One region of the Polycladomyces subterraneus genome, then DNA from elsewhere that is predicted to be linked to it. Evidence: riboswitches for the same ligand, from Rfam matches in the RefSeq annotation. Region 1 holds a riboswitch; the other holds the start of a gene.
The links. A riboswitch is a leader RNA that binds a small molecule or an ion and turns the genes downstream of it on or off. The one in region 1 is predicted to bind lysine.
Positions count from the first base shown of each region.

Region 2: it holds a riboswitch for lysine, as region 1 does, so the genes downstream of both, NWF35_RS01610 (aspartate kinase) here and NWF35_RS05245 (amino acid permease) in region 1, are expected to answer to the same signal.

Region 1 covers NZ_JANRHH010000023.1:1,715-6,167, forward strand. Annotated here, with positions in the region: gene gnd (NADP-dependent phosphogluconate dehydrogenase) at 1-732, opposite strand, end outside; gene NWF35_RS05245 (amino acid permease) at 776-2,254, opposite strand; lysine riboswitch at 2,327-2,518, opposite strand; gene NWF35_RS05250 (sterol desaturase family protein) at 2,677-3,306, opposite strand; gene NWF35_RS05255 (aldehyde dehydrogenase family protein) at 3,313-4,453, opposite strand, start outside.
Region 2 covers NZ_JANRHH010000012.1:14,610-19,062, reverse strand. Annotated here, with positions in the region: gene NWF35_RS01615 (peptide ABC transporter substrate-binding protein) at 1-507, opposite strand, end outside; gene NWF35_RS01610 (aspartate kinase) at 1,128-2,378, opposite strand; lysine riboswitch at 2,505-2,691, opposite strand; gene NWF35_RS01605 (NUDIX hydrolase) at 2,793-3,191, opposite strand; gene NWF35_RS01600 (pseudouridine synthase) at 3,213-3,959, opposite strand; gene NWF35_RS01595 (DUF2935 domain-containing protein) at 4,084-4,453, shown strand, end outside.

The sequences.
Region 1 (4,453 bases):
TTCCGGGTCCACTTTGGTGAAAATATCCGCCGTGATTTCGATCAGGTAGCTGTCCAGCTCGCCCTTGTTCCACTCGGCAAATACGCGATGCAACTCCTCGTTGCTGAGGCCAAGCACGTCCTTCATGAGGTGGTAGGCTTCGGCGATTAGTTGCATGTCACCGTATTCGATGCCATTGTGCACCATTTTCACATAGTGACCGGCACCGTCCGGACCGATGTAGGTGGTACAGGGTTCCCCGTTTACCTTGGCCGCGATGGCGGTCAGGATCGGTTCCACTTGGGCAAAGGCCTCACGGTCACCGCCTGGCATGATGGCGGGGCCTTTCAGTGCTCCCTCTTCCCCACCGGAAATACCCGCACCGATAAAATGGAGGCCGCGGGCTGACAGCTCCCGACTGCGGCGGATCGTGTGTTGGAAATAGGCGTTGCCGCCGTCGATGACGATGTCCCCTTTTTCCAACAACGGAACCAATTGTTCCAAGGTGCGGTCGGTGGGCTCGCCCGCTTTTACCATCAGGATGATTTTACGTGGCCGCTCCAGCATGCCGACGAACTCTTCCAGGCTGAATGCCCCGCTCAATCGTTTGCCGGCGGCTTCCTTCAGAAGTTGTTCCGTTTTCTCCGGCGAACGATTGTAGACAGTGACGGAGAATCCTTTGCTTTCTATGTTAAGTGCGAGGTTTTTGCCCATAACGGCTAATCCGATCACACCGATTTGTGCTTGGGACACGTTGCGATCATCCTTTCATGATAAGACTCTCAATCCCATCTTCTCAAACTGTGTTGTCTTCGTCAAATCGGCATTCGGACAGCGGTACGACGCGTGTTTTCTTCACCCATTTATAACCCAGCCACAAGAGTAGGAACAGCGGTAAACCGATGTAGGACACAAGGATCCCGTACCAGTCTATATGGTCACCGGTAAACGCCCCGTAGTTTTGTCCCGCGATAACAATGACGCACAGGACGAAGGCGAATATGGGACCAAACGGATACCACTTAGCGACGTAAGGCAAATCGCGCAAGTCCCGTCCCTGGGCGAGGTACGCCTTCCTGAACCGGTAGTGGCTGATCGCAATGCCCAACCAAGCAATAAACCCGGACAATCCGGAGGCGTTGAGCAGCCATACATACACGGTTCCGTCACCGAACACAGAGGCCAGGAAAGCAGTTGCCCCGACCAAAGACGTCACAATCAAAGCGTTGACCGGTACTCCTTTGGCGTTGACCTTGGATAAGAAGCGGGGGGCTTGTCCCTCTTTGGCCATATGCCACAATATTCGGGTGGCAGCGTACACCCCCGAGTTGCCGGCGGAGAGTACGGCGGTGAGAATCACCGCGTTCATGACCGAAGCGGCGAAGGCGAGTCCCGCTTTTTCAAAAACGATGGTGAACGGACTTACGCCGATATTTTCCACACTACTGTCCACCAGCCTGGGATCGGTGTACGGGATCAGCAGACTGATGACGAAAATAGCCAGCACATAAAACAACAGAATACGCCAAAAGACCTGCCGTACCGCTTTGGGGATATTGACCCGCGGGTTTTCGCTTTCCCCGGCGGCTACCCCGATCACTTCTGTCCCTTGGAATGAGAACCCGGCAACCATGAACACGCTGAGTGCGGCCAGCCAACCACCGTGAAATGGTGCGTCTCCGATGTGCCAGTTTTGGAAACCGATTTTCTGTCCGCCGATGATACCGAAGATCATTAACAACCCTGCGGCGATGAACACGATGACGGTAATCACCTTGATAAGTGAAAACCAGTATTCCGATTCCCCGTAACCCTTGACGGAAAGGAGATTCAATCCGATCATCAGCGCCAGGAACAGCGCACTCCACAAAAAAGATGAGCTGTGGGGAAACCAGAATTTCATCACCAGCGTCGCCGCGGACAGCTCGGCCGCAATGGTGATTGCCCAGTTATACCAATAATTCCATCCCATGGCGAAACCCAACGCCGGATCAACAAAGCGGGACGAATAAGTGCTGAACGATCCGGAGACGGGGAGAAACGCCGCCATTTCCCCCAGACTGGTCATCAAAAAGTACACCATGAACCCGACCGCCAAATAGGCCAACAACGCTCCGCCGGGACCGGCCGTGTGGATGGAATTGCCGCTGGCCACAAACAGACCGGTACCAATCGAACCGCCGATGGCAATCATGGTCAATTGTCGGGAACGCAACCGCCGTTGCAGACGGTTGGAATCTTCCGCTTGCAAAGATGGTTTTGAAGTGACTTTCATGTGTTCACACTCCTTTTATAATAAAAAATGCCGTCGAAAGGCTCGACGGCATTGAATACCCGTATCACCTTCCGCCAAGATAGCGCTCCACGTCCGCTTTCAACGACCAGACGTGACAGTCCTGTTCCTGTTCGGAAACAGGCCCAGCCCGCGCGCCCAGAGCATGCGGCGCGGACTTCGGCGGCTTTTCCTTTCAACCGGCTTCCTCGCTGTCCCTGAAGCTCGACCGGCCTACTCATAAAAGCCGCAACCTCTATCTCACCGCGGCGAGATGGAGAAGGCTATTCCATTGTCAACTCGTTCATGAGTATAACGAAATGATCGCGTCAAAACAATGGAATTTTCATCCATCTGAAAGCCCAGCCGTGAAATAGGGCTCACCTGGGAAAACATTTGCCCCTCACGGATTTACCAGACATGTCCTAGTTATACCGGGTGGACTGCTTTTCCAAATCGCGGACGGAGTCACTTTGATCAGCTTCCCGCTCATTTTTGAATGTCCCCATTACCATGTCGAACACCGGGTTGGTCACCCCGTACCAATACTGTTCGTTCTTAAAATGGTGCCACAGGTGCATCTTTTTTAGCCAACGTCCCCAGGGTGTGATCGGCTGGATGGGACGGTGTGCCACATAGTGACACCATTCGTAATATAAGAGATAACCCAGCACCCCGGTGGTAAACGCGACAGTGAAGACGGTATCCCCCGATACGGCGTACACAATGCCGGCGACTGTGGCCACCAGAGGAAAACTGTACCATATCGGCAAAAACAACAGGCGAAGGTCGTCTGGGTCTTTGTGATGGTGATAGTGCAACCGTTGCAATAACCACAACAGCCAAGGGGTTTTCGGTGGCGGGAGATGAAAGAAGAAGCGATGAATCAAGTACTCGCTGAGTGCATATAACACCATGCCGAGCACCAACGCTCCCCAAACAGCTCCTTGATTGAGATGAGGCAGGGTGAATGCGACGCAGGTGGCGAAAACGATACAGGTGACCAAGATGTCGCGATGGCCGAAAAACTCCCGCAGAAACCGGGTTTGCACCATCCCGTTTCATCCCCTTTTTGATCCGGATTTACGCAAAGACGTTGCCAGTAACGTCAGGTAGGATTGGATAAACCGGAAAAACGACCGTTTCCGACCATAAAGGTTGGCCACCAGTGTGCGGAAGGGGATGAGCTTGTTTTGATACGGAAACCAGTGAACCTCCGAGGGCAACCAACCGCGGTCGATCAGCAGAGATTTTTCGTGACAAAAGATTCGGTATCCCTCATCGCCGTGATAACGGCCAATCCCGCTTTCCTTCACTCCTCCGAACGGGAGGTACGGATTGGCGATGGAAAGGACGACGTCATTGATGACCACACTTCCTGTTTCCAATGATTGCGCCACCCGGCGGGCTTTTTCGATGTCATTCGTCCACACGCTGGCACTCAATCCATAGACAGAATCATTGGCCGCACGGATGGCCTCTGACTCGTCCCGAAACGGTAATACACAGATGACTGGTCCGAATGTTTCTTCGCGCATGACAGCTGATCGGGTGTCCACACCCGTCAGGATGATGGGTTGAATGCGGAGGTCGCCAGATTCCGGCCAGTCCCGGGGGTGGATGCCGCTGACCAGTTTGGCTCCGTTTGCGACCGCGTCTTCCACCTGACGGCGGACGATCTCCTTTTGCTGTTCGGTTGTCATGGTACCGAGATCAGTTTCGTCCGAGCCATTCGATCGCAGTCGTGCTACTTCCCGTTTCAGTGCTTCCACAAAGGTGTCGTAAATGGGCTCCTCCACATAAATCCGTTCCACCGACATGCATACCTGACCGTAGTTGGTGAGCGCTCCCCACACCGCACCTTTGATTGCCCTGTTCAGGTTGGCGTCGGCAAAGACAATCATCGGATCTTTCCCGCCCAATTCCAGTGTGGTGGGGATTAATCGTTTGGCTGCCTCCTGCTGAATGATTTTTCCCGTCTGCACTGAGCCGGTGAAAAAGATATAATCCGGGTGTTCCTCGATCAATCGGGCACCCAATTCCTTTTCACCGATCGCCACTTGGACTACGCCTTCGGGAAAACCGGCTTCGCGAAATAGGGATGCGATCCATGCACCGACCCGGGGAGTCACTTCCGATGGTTTGAGAATGACGGTGTTGCCTGCGGCCAGTGCCTCGATCACGGGAATCACCGACAGCTGA
Region 2 (4,453 bases), on a different contig from region 1:
GAGGGTAACCTCCAACGTTTTGTCATCCAACGCCTTGACTCCCACGTCTTCCGCTTTGGCTTTGCCCGAGTTGTACGCCTCGCCGTTTTTCAGATAAAACAACTGATAAGCGTACTCCGCCGCGTTTTTCGGGTCTAGCATCCGCTTCCACGCATATTCGAAGTCCTGTGCGGTGACCGGATCACCGTTGGACCATTTGGCGTCACGCAGGTGGAAAATGATTTTTTTCCCACCGTCCATGACGTCCCATTTGGTGGCAATACCGGGAATGGGATTTCCGTTTTCATCCAGACGGACCAACCCTTCCAAAACATGCCGCATAACCAAATCGGAAATTTCATCGGTTCCCTTCAACGGGTCCAGTGCTGGTGGTTCGCTTGTAATATAACCGACGTTAAGTACCTGTTTTTCAGCCATGGCGTTGCTGCTATCCTTACCGCAAGCAGCCAGCAACACCATGCTGAGTACCATAAGGATTGCGGTTGTTGTTGCCACCCATCTTTTCATAGACAAACCCCCTTGAATCTTGCGATCGCGAACGGATCATCCGTTCCAATTAGAATAAGATGAGCAAAACAAGAAAACACTGGACAACCTGTCCGCAACTAGGCGAACAACCTACACTGTCCCTTTTACTATATTCCGTCCCAATAGAAAAAATCCTTCCCCTCTACTCAATTTTCAATTTATTTCACAAATGAATACATCCCAACGAAAGTAGGAACCGGATAAGTCGAGTGACCTACGGGAAACGCCCCGTGATCAAACCAACCTCCGATCCCTTTTCACGTTGGGATGTCAGTGAAAAAAGTGATGATGTTTCCGATTGGAAGTATCAGTACTAAGAGCCTGTCTGGTAAATCAATAGATCGAACTGGGCGGCTCCTCTTTCCCGATTTGTTCACACGCGGTGAAGTCTCTCCCCCTTGGGAAAGGGTTCCCTCCATTTCACCCTTTGTCAGACGCACACTGGATGTCTCTGATCAATCCTTTTATTTGGGTATGCCCGTTTCCCTCATGCTCCTTTCACTTTCGTTCAAAGGTCCGCTCGAGGGAAACAGGCCACCCTTACCGGCAGAGATCCGACGGTACCTGTTCGCCGGATGCAAGTCTCCGTCCGAACTGCGTCACACACCCACAGTCGACGGTACCTCTTGTTGTATATTCACATCCAAACCAAATGCGGTATGCAATTCACGAACCGCATCTTTCGCGCGTTCCCGTGCAATCGCGCAAGAGATTTTGATTTCGGATGTGCTTACCATTTTGATCCGGATACCCGCATCCGTCAAAGCCGTAAACATCCGTGCCGCCACACCCGGATTGGTGACCATGCCTGCACCCACAGCGGAAACCTTGGCCAATCCCGTTTCCGAGATCACTTTGACATATCCGAGCGTCTCGCGGTTCTGCTCGATCACATTCCGTGCCTGCTTCCACTCGTCTTCTCCCACACTGAAAGCCACATCGATCACTTCAGCGTCATGTTCGCTCTGCACAATCATGTCCACATTGATGTGGGCGTCGGCCAAGAGACCGAACAACCGAGACAACGTCTCCACCCGGTTAGGCAAGCCCAGCACCTTGATCCGGGCGACTTTGAGATCATAGGCAATGCCGCGCACATGCAACGTATCTTCCATCGTGACACTCTCCTTTACCCAAGTTCCCGGCTCCTCGGTAAAGCTGGAACGGACCACCAACGGCACATTGTGTTTCATGGCGCACTCGACGGAACGAGGATGGAGAACCGCCGCTCCCAAATTGGCCAGCTCCAGCATTTCATCGAACGAGATTTCATCCAACTTCCGCGCTTGCGGGACAATACGCGGATCAGTCGTAAACACGCCAGGTACATCCGTATTGATCTCGCAATAATCGGCAGACAACGCCGCAGCCAACGCCACAGCAGTCGTATCCGAGCCTCCGCGACCCAGCGTGGTGATCTCCCCGTCCTCACTGATGCCCTGAAATCCGGCAACAACGACGATTTCACCGCGATCCAAACATTGACGAATCTTCTCCGTGTCGATCCGCTTGATGCGCGCTTTCCCGTGCACGGCGTCCGTCACCATACCCGCCTGCCATCCGGTAAAAGAACGCGCGGACAAACCCAACTCGTGCAATGCCATGGTCAAAAGGGCAATCGAGATCTGCTCGCCCGTCGTCAGCAACATGTCCATCTCCCGCGGGGAGGGGTCGTCAGTGATCTGCCCCGCCAGCGCCACCAGCTCATCCGTCTGTTTGCCCATCGCCGAGACGGTGACCACCACCTGGTGCCCTTGGGAATGGACTTCCCTGATTCTTCGTGCCACATTGCGAATCCGTTCGATACTGCCTACAGATGTCCCGCCAAATTTTTGTACTACGATACCCATCGGTTCAATCGGCTCCTCTCCCGCCTTTCGTGATTGCAGGGGATGCGCGGTATACGAAAAGGCGACAGCGGAGATGACAGCTGTCGCCATGTGTATGCACGCGGCTCTTCCAGCCTCACCTGTCCCCTGTGAGATAGTGCTCCACGGGACGCGATGCGTTCCCGTGACAGTGTTGCCCCTGTTCGGCGACAACCCCAGCTCCTCCCCTTCCGGCCAGGAGAGAAACTTCGGCGGACTCCCCTTTCCCTGCCGATCGTCGGGAACCGGCCCTCCCGACAGGTACTCTTGAAGCTCCGCGACCTCTACTCCACATGTGTGCAGTGAGGAAAACTTTTTAGATTCAGTTGTTTTCAAGGTTTTCATGCATTGTAACACAAAACGGAGATTTTGCCAATCGTTTCGTTGCATGTTTATTCAAGATCGCTTGGGTGAAACACCCTGCACTGAAAAAATCGCCCGCAAATATCCTTCCGGTATGCGCAATCCACTGATTTCCCCGCGGTCAAACCATCCCATCGCTGTGTGTTCGTCACTGATTCGAGGAATATCCTTCCCATCCCAATGGCAACGATACGTTACGATCAACACTTCAGCCCCTGGTTGTACCTCATACACCCACACATCCAGCAGTCTTTCCACGTCAACCGGAATACCCAGTTCTTCCCTGATTTCTCGTTTCAAACACTTTTCGGGCGTTTCTCCCCGTTCCAACCTGCCGCCGGGCAACTCCCACTCATCCCGTTCGTTTTGCAACAAACAAACTCGTTTTTGCCTATCCGTCAGCACTCCTTTAACGGACACAGGCCATACCATCTTCGTCATTCCTCCCATTCATCACGCCTGAGAGCCGGATTCCGCTCCTTTCAGCGCCGCTACTTCCTCTTCGGTCAACTCACGGTACTCTCCCGGCTCCAAGCTCGGGTCCAACGGCAACGGTCCCATGGCAATGCGTTTCAAAAAGGTGACGCGCTTTCCCACCGCCTGGAACATGCGTTTCACCTGATGGTATTTGCCTTCATATATGGTCAGTTCCACTTCGGATTTCGGCCCCGATCGCAACACGTTCAGTTCGGCAGGCAGGGTGCGGTAACCATCGTCCAATGTTACGCCACGGGAGAACGCTTCGACATCGGCATCGGTCACCGCTCCTTCCACTTCCGCGTAATACGTTTTCGGTACGTGTTTCTTAGGAGACAGCAGTCGGTGCGCCAGTTTGCCGTCATTAGTCAGCAAAAGCAGGCCCTCCGTATCCTTGTCCAACCTGCCCACCGGAAACGGCTCAAAAAAGGCGTGCTCAGGATGAAGCAAATCCACCACCACCGCGCTTTCCCGATCCTCGGTGGCGGACAACACCCCCTGCGGCTTGTTCATCATCAAATAGATATACCGGCGATAGATGACACGTTCGCCATCCACTTCGATCACATCATCATGCGGATCAACATGCATACCAGGATCATCCGCCCATTCGCCATTGACTGTCACATATCCCGCTTTGATCAGTTTCTTGATTTCCTTGCGTGTACCGTATCCCATGTTGGACAAGATCTTGTCCAGGCGTTGGCGTTTCCGTTCTGCCATCCTACATCCTCCCATCATTTTGGCCCAAGTAATCTGATTGTACCGGATCTTCCTCTTAGATGAAACCGCTCGGCATGACCCAAGCCTCTCAGCTCATATGTTGGCTGAGAAAGGAGGGTTTCAGATGGGTCATGGGGAACGGACGAGGTCAGCCTGGTGGGAACATCGATTTTGGCTGCAGGTGTTGGGGGATCACGCGCGATTTCTGACGGACAATTTGTCCCCCCGGGAGAAAAAAGAAGTGGCCCGAGCTGAATTCTTCATCGAACGGATGGACGCATTGTTAAACCAGGCGCGCAGTCCGGGGGATACCGACCCTGCCGAATTCAGCCGCCTGGCTTGTCGGGCCGCATCGGATATTCGAACGTTCAAACTGCATTTGCTCCAACGTCACCTGATCGGCGATATCGCACTGGGCATGACTCCCACGTTTCTCAATCACATGGTGAATGAAGTGGAGGAATATCTCCGCATTCTCCATTATCTCCAAAAAA